Linked DNA regions of Mastigocladopsis repens PCC 10914. The main gene of each other region encodes a partner of the protein of the gene in region 2 in a complex. Links are inferred from orthologs where the notes say so. Each region holds a gene or a part of one and is shown on either strand. Other genes may lie near its edges.

Region 1 (5,405 bases), 1.3 Mb from region 2 along the record:
GATCTTGTATAAATTATATCATATGGACAAATTGGTATGCAACGACCACAGCCGTAGCACTTTTGTGATAGAATTCCCGAAAAGTCGTTTTTTATACTCTTAAAAACAATTGCTTGCGCTGGACAAATTTTTTGGCATGGTTTATCACAATCTATGGGGCATTCTGTAGAATTAAATTCAGCTTTGCGAAAATGAGGGTCTTCTCCATCGTTAAGGCTAACCATCAAAAAAGGCGATTTTCTGCCCCACCCAAAACCTCGCTGCCCAGCAACCTTTGCCAACTCAGAGGCAACTTGCAGCGCTTCTTGGACTGCGGCAATTACAGATGGATCGGCGGCAACATCTATGCAGTCAGCACCAGCCAAGGTGTAGGCTAATGTTAAAGTTCTGACTGCAGGCAGATGTTGGTAGCTGGCTCCACAAATGAGCTTGAACCAGCGACCTTCCTTAAGCGATCGTAAAGGGTCTAGCAGATCATTCACATTATCTATTATGCTATGCAATAGAAAAATATAGGATGTAACTCACACAAGTTTTGAGTCCTAAATTTTTTCATTTGAACCTAGAAACGTTCTGTTTTCGAGTCTTTTAAGACTTTCTAGTTAAAGTTATATTTTTTGAGTTTTCTCTTCGTTATTACTTGCAGTATGAGGGACAAACTATCAATCACAAAGCTTGATTGTATTTGTTTTTACTCAACAGCCAGTTCTGCTTATTGACAGGTATATTGACAATAGATATGCCATCATCTGGCTTGTACCGTAATACCAAATAAGTCATCCGGTGCAAGAGTTCCAAGGTGCGAGTCCCCCTCAGGGAGGACAGTGATTTTATTGTCAATCAACAATGTCAATAAGACATACTTTTTTGAGAGGTGGATTGGGCTAAATCCTTGATGCAGTAGGTGTTTAACCTGCTTGCCACCCGCTCTAGAGGCTAATGTGGTTATAAGGGTATAAAGTGTTTTACAAAACCAAAATAATGGTCTTATAAGAACACCATTACTACCGATACAGTGGTGATTTATCTATTCCTCCAACTTGATTAAGCGGCCAAAAGCGAATTACGGCACGCCTGATAATGTTCTTGCGCGGGACAACGCCCCAGCAGCGGCTATCATAGCTACTGTTACGGTTATCGCCTAACACTAGGTATGAGATAGATATTCTTTATATTCTTTAATTATGGATACAGTGGCGACTTATCAATTCCACCAAGGTGATTCAATGGCCAGAAGCGAACTATGGCACGACCGATAATATTCTCACGCGGAACAACACCCCAGCAGCGGCTATCATAGCTACTGTTACGGTTATCTCCTAACACTAGGTATGAGTTGGGCGGTATGGTGACAGGTTGGGATAGGAAAGGTGGTTGCTGACCTGATGTGCAAACATCGATGATTGTACGCTGTTCAGCGCTTAGGTACTTGTCTTCCTGTAGAGGTTTGTTATTGATATAAACTTTTCCATCCTTGAGTTGTACCTTTTCTCCAGGTAAGCCAATGACACGCTTAATAAAGGCATCTTGGTATTGTTCTTTTTGTAATTCTTCTGTAGGGGAAAATACTACAATATTGCCTCGCTGCGGGTTAGAAAATTTATAACTCAATTTATCGACAATAATTTTGTCTGCCTCCCACTGGTTTGGAGAACCATGCAGGGTTGGTTCCATTGAACCAGAGGGAATCCAACGAGCTTCAGCAACAAAGGTGCGAATTCCCAAGGCTAGGACAATACTTAATACAATCGTCCTACTGAGTTCTGCGAGCCAAGAGTTATTGGGTTGTGGGCGGCTAGAGTTGTTATCAGACACTTGATTTTGCATGAAATTACAAAAGTAATGGCTTGAGATGCAGGTGATTCACTTGCCCCAGCAGGGATGCTGTATCTATTTATCTTAACTTTACAAATTAGCTGTTGAGGTTATGTAGTCATCTTGACAGGCTTTTTCGTTCATTAAGAAGAATCAAGTTTTAGGTAAAAAATAACACAAAAACCCCGTTAAGAGTCCAACTAAGTTTAACTTATAGGACTCGTTATCTGTTAAACTCAGCTCTTGTTTTAACGCAGTTGCCCCCATGTCATCTCCTACGAGTTTGCTGATTCGTCGCGCTCGCATAATTTTACCCAACGGTGAATCGCTTGTTGGGGATGTGCTGACGCGCGATCACACAATAGTCGAAGTCGCACCAGAAATTTCTGCTGCAACGCCTACCACAGAAATTGACGCAGAAGGGTTAACTTTGTTGCCAGGAGTGATTGATCCGCAGGTACACTTCCGGGAACCAGGACTGGAACACAAGGAAGACTTATTTACCGCTAGTTGCGCGTGTGCCAAAGGGGGAGTCACCTCCTTTTTGGAAATGCCGAATACACGTCCCTTAACCACGACCCAGCAAGCTCTAAATGACAAGCTACAACGAGCTTCACAAAAGAGCTTGGTTAATTATGGCTTTTTTATCGGGGCAACAGCAGACAACCTGCCTGATTTACTTTTGGCAAAGCCGACGCCAGGAATCAAAATTTTCATGGGTTCAATGCATGGACAGTTGCTGGTTGACCAAGAAACCGCACTCGAGGCTATATTTGCCCAAGGCGATCGCTTAATTGCCGTTCATGCTGAAGACCAAGATAGAATCAACCAACGACGCAAGGAATTTGCTGGGATTACTGATCCTGCAGTTCATTCCCAAATCCAAGATAATCAAGCAGCGCTCTTGGCAACTCAACAGGCATTAAGACTTTCTAAAAAATATCAACGTCGTTTGCATATTCTGCATATGTCAACGGCAGAAGAAGCAGAGTTACTGCGTCAGGATAAACCAAGTTGGGTCACAGCAGAGGTGACGCCCCAGCATTTATTTCTCAATACCAGTGCTTATGCAAAGATTGGCACTTTGGCGCAGATGAATCCACCTTTGCGATCGCCTCACGATAACGAAGTCCTTTGGCAAGCTTTGCGTGATGGAGTGATTGATTTCATTGCCACAGATCACGCCCCACACACCTTAGAGGAGAAAGCTCAACAATACCCAAACACTCCTTCTGGGATGCCCGGAGTAGAAACTTCCCTACCTATTATGTTAACAGCTGCAATGCAGGGTCAGTGTACCGTTGCTCAAGTGACTCAATGGATGTCACAGGCTGTAGCCAAAGCATATGGCATTCCAAATAAGGGGGCGATCGCTCCTGGTTATGATGCCGATTTAGTTCTTGTAGATTTGAATAATTCTCACCCTGTGTTACGTGAGGAATTGTTGACGAAGTGTGGTTGGAGTCCTTTTGAAGGCTGGAACCTTACTGGATGGCCTGTAATCACTATAGTAGGCGGTCAGATTGTGTATGAAAAAGGCAAGGTAAATACACAGGTGCGGGGTCAAGCTTTAACTTTTCGTCATTAGTTATAAGTTATTCATCCTATGGGAAGCGCTCCTAGGTGCTTCCCAGTTACAAGCATCAGCTTTTGAACGTGTCCAGCAGATAATTTCTCTGCTCGACACGTTTTTAATTTGATACAGACTTTGTCCAATATAGATGCAATTTTACGTAGATATTTGCTTACATAGTTAAAGGGTCTAGCAAATAAGCTGTCGATTATCTCATTTTCCATTCAGAAAACCTGATTGTAAGGGCTTGAGCCTACAAAAAGTGCCAGTAAGACGTGGAACAGCTGATCAATGCTGGAAATACCTCCTGTCAAATAATTTTCGAAGTCATGGGTGTAATCAAGATGAAAATTTTAACTAATCCAAGCTACGAACGTGGTAGTGGCAGATGTCACCAGGGTGAAAGGAATGAATTACATTTGCAGAGCAGCGATTTTTTCGCTTATGTCACAATTATGCGGAGTAATTTCGGCTTGACGAGAGCCTTCATCCCCATAAATCAAGCACACGTTCAAATAACGATCCGGCTTGTAGGGCATTCGTTCCGCCCATTCAATCGCAACAATTCCTGGTGTGACCTCAATACCTTCCCAGTAGGTTTCTAGGTTTAAAGCAGCGACTTCTTTTGAGTCCAAGCGATATAAATCAAGGTGGTAAAGGGGAAGGCGTCCTTGTGTGTACTCGTTAACGAGAGTGAAAGTTGGGCTAACAATTGATTCAGTTATGCCCAAACCTTCCCCAATACCTTGCACTAAAGTGGTTTTGCCAGCCCCTAAATCACCTTCTAGTAAAATGACACTTGCCTTATTCAGCGATTGACCGAGAGTGATTCCAAGCTTTCGTGTCGCTGCTGCATCTGCTAGAAAAATTTTCATAAATGGGTCATTTGATAGTTGTTAGTTGTTGGTTATTTCACTACCTACTACCCACTATCTACTAACCACAACTCACCTTCCATGATGCGCTCCAGTGTACCATCGCCACAACACTCGCGCCAGTCGTTGGGGGTTGTGGCGAACAAAACCTGTTTCATCTTCATGCATCACATTAGCCAGAACAATTCGCCGTCCCAGCCCCGCTACGGCTTCTCGATCTAGGAAAACAGGATGGGACTGTTGTTGAGCATAGCGGATAAGTGCGTGAGCAGTAGGAGATTTTTTGTGTACCAGGACAGCATTAAATAGCGGTCTGCCGCAAGCAGCATCAATCGCCCTGATGTGGTCAGCAACGGTGTATCCCTGAGTTTCTCCAGGTTGTGTCATGATGTTGCATACATAAATACGCGGTGCTTGCGAGGCGGCGATCGCATCGGCAATCTCTGGTACCAGCAAATTGGGAATGACACTGGTGTAAAGACTGCCAGGACCCATAATGATGTAATCGGCTTCTTTAATAGCCTTGATAGCTGCTGGCAAGGCAGGGGGATTTTCTGGAATGCAGCCAATCTTGACAATAGTACCACCAGCTTCCGTAATTTTAGATTCCCCTTCTATGCGGCGACCATCGTCTAACTCAGCCCAGAGGCGCACATCGCTCAAGGTTGCTGGCAAAACTTGTCCCCGGATGGCTAGGACTTTGGAACTGGCGGCGACACCTCTTTCCAAATCGCCAGTAATGTCACTCATCGCCGTCAAAAATAAGTTGCCAAAACTGTGACCACTCAACCCATCCCCAGCCTTAAATCGGTACTGAAACAGTTCTGTCAATAACTTTTCTTCGTCAGCCAGTGCGGCTAAACAGTTGCGAATATCTCCAGGTGGTAGCACGCCAAATTCCTGGCGTAACCGTCCAGAAGAACCACCATCATCAGCTACGGTGACAATGGCGGTAATCTTGGCGCTATAAACTTTCAATCCCCTAAGCAATGTGGAAAGCCCTGTACCACCGCCAATTGCGACAATTTTCGGTCCCCGATACAATCGGCGATGTGCCAGCAGGACATCAATAAGTTCCTCATCCCCTTCTGGTCTGAGTACCTGAGTAATTGAACCTACTGTCCGAGTTTGCCCCCATAGAA
Region 2 (7,870 bases):
ACTCAGAATGGATAAGTGATAATAGCAAAGCCAAGGTTTGTCCGTTCTTGTTCCTCGTGATAGTCCTAAGCCCTAAATTCATTATATGGAGAAGAAAAGAATTCTTTCTTTATTTAAAATAAGGGCGGATTTCATCCGTGGGGATATTCTGTGTTCTGCGTTCTGCATTCTGAGTTCTTCTTAAGTGTCAAGTTATTAGCTTGGCTTACCCTTGCTTTACCTATATCTTTAGGTAGATTTTCAATCAACTTTGCGAATAAAGAGCTAAAAAAAGCATTTGTTACTTAAAAACGAAGACTGACGTTAATTTAAGCGTTGTAACTCCTATTTTTTGTGGATAACATGGAAAATAATTCATTACAAGCTTCTCACACCGCGTTTGGCGTCAGTTTTTTATGGACATTCAGTTAATCAACATCGGCTTTGGCAACATCGTGTCTGCCAACCGAGTCGTTGCCATTGTCAGTCCAGAGTCTGCTCCGATTAAGCGGATCATTACCGATGCACGTGATCGAGGTCAGCTGATCGACGCAACTTACGGTCGACGCACTAGAGCTGTCATTATCACTGATTCCAGTCACGTTATTCTTTCGGCGATTCAGCCGGAAACGGTAGCGAATCGCTTTGTGATTACCCGCGATCATCATCAAGCTGTAGATAATTGACTAAAGGTAGGTCTATAGCGCCACGCCTATTTGCGCCATATCAGTAGTACCATGTGAATTAAACTAGTTTTATGTCACCCAGGCTACAAAGCTCCGTAAGTCAAGAGTCATCCAGCTAAAGACTATTGACTAATGAATAGTGTCTACTGATTAATTTACAGGTTAAGCGGATGATGCAAGTTATATCTACCAAAAGTGCTGCTAGTACTAAGGAATGCCCAACTGTGGGCAAGCTGATTATCTTGACTGGCCCAAGTGGAGTTGGCAAAGGCACTTTAATGCGATCGCTCCTCCAGCGTCATCCCCAACTGCAATATTCCATATCCGTGACGACTCGTTCTCCTCGTCAGGGGGAAATTGACGGCAAAGATTATTACTTCATCAGCCGTAGAGAGTTTGAACAATTGGTGGCTGCTGGAGAATTACTGGAGTGGGCAGAATTTGCTGGTAACTATTACGGTACTCCCCGGAAAGCCGTAATTAACCAAGTTCACTCTGGCAAGTGGATTGTGCTGGAAATTGAGCTAAAAGGGGCACGACAAATTCGCGCTTCTTATCCTAACGCCCTCAGCATTTTCATTTTGCCGCCTTCTTTGAGTGAATTAGAGAAACGGATACGCAGTCGCGCCCAAGATTCGCAAGAGGCGATCGCTCGTCGTCTGCACCGTGCCCAAGAAGAAATCAGTGCCGCTGATGAATTTGATCTTCAAATCGTTAATGACGATTTTGAAACTGCTCTAAATTCTATAGAAGCGGCTATATTTGGATGATTTTAATAACATATTTGATAATGACTTCATAAATTCCACAAAACCTTATCCCTCACCCCTCCTTTGAACTTCTGTTCGGTTAAGAATAGTAAAAAAAGGACACAAACAAAGAGCCATGTAAGCCTTTTCTTTGTGCCCTTTTTTTATCATTTGTTCTTCGTCTAATAACGAGTGACCAAGAACCAATGACTAATTAACCAAACAGACTTTGAAGTAGACCTAGATTACTAGTTAAAAAGTAAGCAACTACTGCACCACCAATGCCACCAATTAAGAAAGCACTGGCAAAGCCGTTCCAACCTTCTTTTGATCTAAAAGCATCTGGAGGGTTGGGTGTGGTGACAGTAACGTGTGGTTGAGGGGGATTGCTATTGCCATATAGAGACAGACAACCAGTCAGAATGACAATAAAGCTTAAGGTTGCCAGTAATCCAGCTAAGTTGGCATTAGCCGTATCGCGCAGGGGACCCAATTTGGCGAAGGGACCAAAAATCCAGTAACCATGAGCCATGCCAATTTCTAGTCCTCTTCGGAATGGAGTTATCCCTGAGCGATAGGCAGGCAAGGTATTAATGTACCATTTGACCAAGGGAGAAGCATTAATCGGTGTCTCCAGGTTACCTTGTTGTGGATCGCGCCATTGGGGAAAGACAACCTCCTGATTTCTTGGATCACTAGGGCGATTTTTTGATGCATCTACTGCTTGTGCTATATCTGCCATATTTTATGTTTGCCTCTAGATAGAATCGTGGCATTATTTTCAAATTAATAATAATTGTTAATTGTGACTAAATTTCATTTTTACTATTGAAGTTTATAAAAATTAATTTACCTGTTTTAGATATTTTTAAACATTTACAATTTGCATTCTGCCTATAGTATCACGAGTTTGAAAGCAGTAGTTTTAAAGTTTAATTTCAGGAAAGCTATGAGTTAGGAGTTTTAAATTATGAATCATGAATTCATAATTCATAATTTGAAATTCCTAACTCATAACTTTTCTTCGTAATTTACGGCAGTGGATGGAAAAGTAGATCTGGGAAGAAGTAGTTAAAGACAATCAACAAAACGGCAGTCACAATCAAATTGGCAAACAACAAAACTGGTGCCAGGGAAAGATATTGAACGAGATAATTTGGCTGATTTTGCGCCATGAACCATTCTCCTAAATAAGTTAGTTCAATGAATGAATTTTGGATTGAGAATTGTTAGTTGTTAGCTGTCAACAAGTATCACTAACCCTATGGCTGACGCCACGGCTTTGCCGTTAGGGCAGCTCCTCTGCAGGAGGCACGGTGAAAGCTAGTTGCGGAACTGTCGGGCATTGCCCGCTCAACACAGTGGCTCACCACTAACCCACTTCCAATCTAAAATCCTGACTAGCGTGGCGAAATGGGAATTTCTTCATCCTTGGCTGTTAATTCGCCTGACAGCAATTCTCTCAGGGCGGCTACAGGCCAAGTAAAGCCTGAGAGCATAATTGGCAGCGCTTTTGGCACTTCAATTTTGACTTCTTTCCATTCCACGTCACCGCCTTCTTTCTTGATTGTTTGCAGATAGGTACGACCTACCCAGCCAATCCAACCAGCAATATAGAGGAAGATAATGCCAGGAATTGTGAAGTCACCAACATGGCTGAGACGACCATCCACTATTAGATGAGGTAGACCTTCGGGGCCGCACAGCTGCTGAGAATAACGCTCAAATCGTTTTTCTCCAGAAGCGGGGTCAAAGTTAGTAGCACGGGCAGCTTGTACCCGTTCTTGGAAGGCAGGAGATTCACTGCAAGGCACAAGATTTGCCCCTGGAGTCTGCGCTTTGGCTGACGGGGCAAAGTTGAACCAAACACAAATCGCTAAAATCAGAGCTAACAAGCATCGCATGAAGTTGTTTCCTTCTATTACGAAACAAAAAGTTTTTTGTACAAAACGAAGCGGCTTGTACAATCTTGATTTACATAACTAGCAAGTCATAATACTCTTGCGCGTGAACCGAGTAAAGTTGAAGGAAATAAAAGTTAAAGCTTCGAGACAAACCCTTATCAGCAAAATTCTTCAATGGCAACCGTTTTAGCTATAGAAACCAGCTGTGATGAAACCGCCGTGGCAATTGTTAACAATCGTCAAGTTTGTAGTAGTATTATTGCCTCGCAAATCCCAGTCCATCAGCAGTATGGTGGAGTCGTGCCGGAAGTGGCATCGCGCCAGCATTTAGAAACGATCAATGGGGCGATCGCCCAAGCCTTGCAACAAGCAGAACTAGACTGGGACACAATTGATGGTATCGCAGCTACTTGTGCCCCTGGATTGGTTGGGGCGCTGTTGGTCGGGTTAACTGCTGCCAAAACCTTGGCAGTGGTACATAACAAGCCATTTTTAGGAGTTCATCACCTCGAAGGTCACATTTACGCCACTTATTTGAGCGAGCCAACTTTAGAGGCTCCTTTCCTTAGCTTATTGGTTTCTGGTGGTCACACAAGCTTGATTTATGTTAAGGATTGTGGTGTGTATGAAACTTTGGGCGAAACTCGTGATGATGCAGCAGGTGAGGCTTTTGATAAAGTGGCACGTCTGTTGCATTTGGGGTATCCTGGTGGACCAATGATTGACAGGCTAGCAAAAGAGGGAAATTCACAAGCCTTTACCCTACCAGAAGGGAAAGTCTCCCTACCAGGTGGCGGATATCATCGGTATGATACGAGTTTTAGTGGGTTGAAGACAGCGGTACTACGGTTGGTGCAGCAGTTTGAAAAAAATGGGCAATCTCTGCCAACGGCAGATGTAGCGGCTAGTTTTCAGGAGACTATAGCACGATCCCTCACCAAAAGGGCAATTGCCTGTGCCCAAGACTATGGTCTTTCCACCATTGCTATTGGTGGAGGTGTAGCAGCCAACACTGCTTTGAGACAACATTTACAACGTTCAGCAGAAACTCATAACTTGCGCGTGCTCTTCCCCCCTCTAAAATTTTGCACCGATAACGCCGCTATGATTGGCGCTGCTGCGGCTGACCATCTCAACAGAGGTCATACCTCCCCTCTCACCACAGGCGTTCAGTCTAGACTAGCGCTGACCCAAGTCATGGAGTTGTATCGGCATGAGGAATAAGGGGGAAAGGAACAAACGGAATCACCCAAGGACTTCTCCCCTTTTCCTTTCTTCCTCTCCTTTAGAGCGCTGGAGAACGAGAGAGCGGATGTGAGTAGCAACTGCATCTGGCTGTTCTAACATTGCCAGGTGTCCGCAATCAGGAATTTCGATAAAATTGTCGCCACAGTAGCTGAAAAGAGGGTGAAAGCTAGCTAAATGGCGGACATACTTGGGTTCCATAACCTTGTCTTCCGCACCAGCCAGGAAATAAATCGGTTGCTTAAGTTGAGAAACGAGTTGAGGCAAGTGATTAATTTCTTCTTCTGTTGTAGAATCTAGCAGTGCTCCCAAAGCAGCTTCTGGATCTGCAACAACGAAATCAATCACCCGCTGACGTGCCCAATTGCGCTCCAAAGGGCGTGCTACACTCACTCTGGTAAATAGCAAATCAATCAGAGGCACTTGGCTAAGCCATCTGGGGCGAACTTGCAAAAACCGCTGACCCGCTGAACGAAACTGCTCAAAGGCTTCTTTGAGATAAATTCCACCACCTGAGTTAATACAGATGACTCCTTTAACACATTCTGGCATTTGGGCGGCACCCCAAAGGGCGATCGTACCTCCCAAAGAATGACCAACCAGCCAAGCGCTCTTAACGTTGAGTTGTTGCAGGAGAGCTACTAAATCCTGAGCATAGGCAGCCGGAGTATAAACAGAATCAAAGGGATTAACAACCGCACTACTAGATTTAGCACTTAGGCTGAAATAATTTTGTTCTCGACTAAAATCAGTTTTTAGCCTGGGCTGGGACTCTCCAAAACCTCTTAAATCATAGGAAAGACATTGAAAATCATCTGACAACGGGGAAATCACAGGTTGCCAGTACCCACGGCTATTGAGCCATCCGTGGATAAATACTAAGGTGTGGGGGTAGGAAGTGGGAGCTGTTAGCTCGTATGCGTGTGGAACGCCCAAGATTTCGATGGTTGCCATACTCTTATCGTACCCCCTTCAGGGAGGCAGCTGGGGAGATAGGGAGGTGGGGAGTTGGACAGTTGGGGAGGAGGAGAGAGTAGCAGAGTTTCTTGTTTGACCCCATTGCCCCATCCTCCCACTTTCTCATCTTCCCAACAACTTAGGTCGCACTCCTTCAGCAATTTTGTGACCTAGATCTAGTAAAAACTTCCGTTTTATTTAATTTCTCCTTGGCTTTGCAACAAAATGCTAAAGTTGAAAAGGATTAGTGTGAGACACGCGCTTGCCAACTACTGTCATTGAAAATCCCGAAAACACACAAAAAGCCGTATGTGTAAGAGGGTATAAAGGTGGGTAGTTCGGTGATACGTGAATCAGCACTCTTCTCAGTGAAAAGCAATTCAGTTATACTACCCGAACCGCGTTGGCATGGGTTTTTGGAAAACTTGGTTTAGTACATCAGAAGCTGCCTCAACGACCAGGACAACACCCTTTGAAGAGTATGCAGTGGAAACTGTGGGCAACTCAAGCTCTACTGGTGTTGGCGAACATCAGCAGGAATCTCGCATAGTTTTTAGTACTGAGCGAGATATTGATCTGTATGAACTAGAAGAACTATGTGATTCAGTTGGTTGGTCGCGTCGTCCTCTACGAAAAGTGAAAAAAGCTATTGAGCATAGTTTCCTCGTAGCCTCCATGTGGCAAGTGCGAGGAAACAAAAAGCGACTCATTGGTTTTGCCCGTGCAACATCAGATCATGCCTTTAATGCCACAATTTGGGATGTGGTAGTTCACCCAGAATTTCAAGGGAAAGGGCTGGGGAAGGCACTTATGAAATATGTACTCAAAAAACTTAGGAGTGAAGAAATTAGTAATGTTACTCTTTTTGCTGACCCCCATGTTGTAGACTTCTACCAGACTTTGGGGTTCATGTCCGATCCAGAAGGCATCAAAGGTATGTTTTGGTACCCTCATTAATTTTTAAATAAACACAGTAGCTTTTACCACAAACTAAGCTATAATCTTAGAATTTGACTATTAAATGCTGTTTGCTGTAGAGCCAAAATCGGTAATTTCTCTTGTGGATTATTCCAAACTCTAAGGAACAGGCAAGTAGTTGTTACCTGTTTGAAGTTGGTGAAAATAAGCGAAGCAAAGTTTAGCAAAAGGAAGTGATTGCAAAAAGTCAAAAAGCGTGATAGCATTACAATGCTAATCTAAAAAATTACACAAGTAAGTCAACTAAGGCACTCTTAGTGCTTTACAAAACTAAAGATTAGCTCTGAATGATGCTTTAATCGGGATGTAGCGCAGCTTGGTAGCGCGCCTGCTTTGGGAGCAGGATGCCGCAGGTTCAAATCCTGTCATCCCGACTTGCTACAACAGTAAGTCAAAAAACCCTAGATCTGTAAACGGAGCTAGGGTTTTTTACATAGTCCAGCAGGTAATTAGCCCAAGCCAAGAGCATACTATATCTAAAAAAGACACGCAAGATTTGTTAAACGAGATGAAGCAGCAACTTCCCAACAGATATGGACGGAATTATGAAAAATTTGTCTAGATACCCTCCGGGAAGTTGTCCTGTTGGGCATCTACACATCCTGTCATCCCAATTTGGTAATGCAAATCACTAAATCTTAACCCATAAATGAATCTAGTTTTTTTTCCACAAACCATCAATAAATTAAATCAAAACTTCCAAATTTGAGTTGACTCTGACTGTTAGTTTGATTTGTAAGTGTATGTACAGTTAAATTGCATATTTTCTCGTAAGCTGTAATTGTGCTGTTTTACTATTTATTCTCTACTAGACAAACTTATTTCTTAGCAGAAAATCATTGGAGAAGTACAAAAACGTGTAAACATTGAGACATTTTGCAGCAGCCATAGGAGGAACGATTTAATATTTATTATCGTCAACTATAGCTAAGAAAGCCAATAAAATGGCATGTGACACCTCTGTTAAAGAGGACTTTTTTCGCCGCTCTTGTTAACATACAGCAGGCATCTACGGTTCAAACCCAGTTCCCAACAAGGCGAAATTCAAACACCAACAACAGCACAGTCAATTAGCCAAAAGGATACTATAACTAAAACTAGTTGGATCTGTGTGCAAACCCAACCAATTGTCGGACTTAATTTCAGAAGAGTATTAATGCGAGGAGAAGTCATGAATTTATTAGTTCGCTGGGGCACAACATTAACTTTAGTGGGGAGTACTCTGCTGGCAACAGTTTTTAGCGGAAATGCTCCAGTGCTCGCATTGACAGAACAACAAATTAAAGAAAAATTAGACCCAGTACCTGTGTTTTTGATTACTAACAACCAAGGTGTCCCTCTCACTCGTACTGTGCCTAACAATGGGCAAAAT

Evidence for each region. Proteins that work in one complex are often made in the same cells at the same time.
Region 1: the proteins of tsaD (region 2) and MAS10914_RS0122125 are in contact, whole or in part, in a crystal structure (PDB 6N9A), measured with the Thermotoga maritima proteins. The link is inferred for Mastigocladopsis repens PCC 10914 from one-to-one orthologs. Residues at the interface, in WP_004082750.1 of Thermotoga maritima: Cys10, Asp11, Arg49, His50, Leu82, Gly84, Gly135, Gly136, Glu154, Thr155, Leu156, Asp157, Asp158, Ser159, Glu162, Asp165, Lys166, Arg169, Leu170, Tyr175, Lys213, Thr214, Leu217, Tyr218, Gln221, Arg222, Asn324; in WP_004082108.1 of Thermotoga maritima: Leu37, Gly38, Lys46, Lys57, Val59, Lys60, Ser61, Thr63, Phe64, Thr65, Leu66, Met67, Val69, Pro71, Tyr82, Arg83, Leu84, Asp86, Asp88, Phe89, Asp93, Ile128, Asp130, Glu131, Arg134.

The regions. Positions count from the first base shown.
Region 1 is NZ_JH992901.1:4,518,180-4,523,584, forward strand. The notes cover bases 2,533-5,405. They hold MAS10914_RS0122125 (bifunctional alanine racemase/tRNA (adenosine(37)-N6)-threonylcarbamoyltransferase complex ATPase subunit type 1 TsaE), read right to left. Parts: upstream 4,264-5,405; coding sequence 3,802-4,263; downstream 2,533-3,801. Other genes in these bases: MAS10914_RS0122115 (dihydroorotase), read left to right, coding at 2,533-3,403; MAS10914_RS0122130 (gluconeogenesis factor YvcK family protein), read right to left, coding at 4,336-5,405. Outside these bases: circadian clock protein LdpA, read right to left, coding at 1-482; lepB (signal peptidase I), read right to left, coding at 1,183-1,827; more of MAS10914_RS0122115, read left to right, coding at 2,081-2,532. UniProt on the Escherichia coli protein: Required for the formation of a threonylcarbamoyl group on adenosine at position 37 (t(6)A37) in tRNAs that read codons beginning with adenine.
Region 2 is NZ_JH992901.1:5,858,732-5,866,601, forward strand. What follows is about bases 2,714-5,517. They hold tsaD (tRNA (adenosine(37)-N6)-threonylcarbamoyltransferase complex transferase subunit TsaD), read left to right. Parts: upstream 2,714-3,492; coding sequence 3,493-4,542; downstream 4,543-5,517. Other genes in these bases: MAS10914_RS0128035 (photosystem I reaction center subunit III), read right to left, coding at 2,815-3,318; MAS10914_RS0128045 (alpha/beta fold hydrolase), read right to left, coding at 4,564-5,517. Outside these bases: extracellular matrix/biofilm regulator RemA, read left to right, coding at 396-665; gmk (guanylate kinase), read left to right, coding at 836-1,435; MAS10914_RS0128025 (photosystem I reaction center subunit XI), read right to left, coding at 1,629-2,147; MAS10914_RS0128030 (hypothetical protein), read right to left, coding at 2,446-2,589; MAS10914_RS0128050 (GNAT family N-acetyltransferase), read left to right, coding at 5,929-6,477; MAS10914_RS0128065 (Tic22 family protein), read left to right, coding at 7,670-7,870.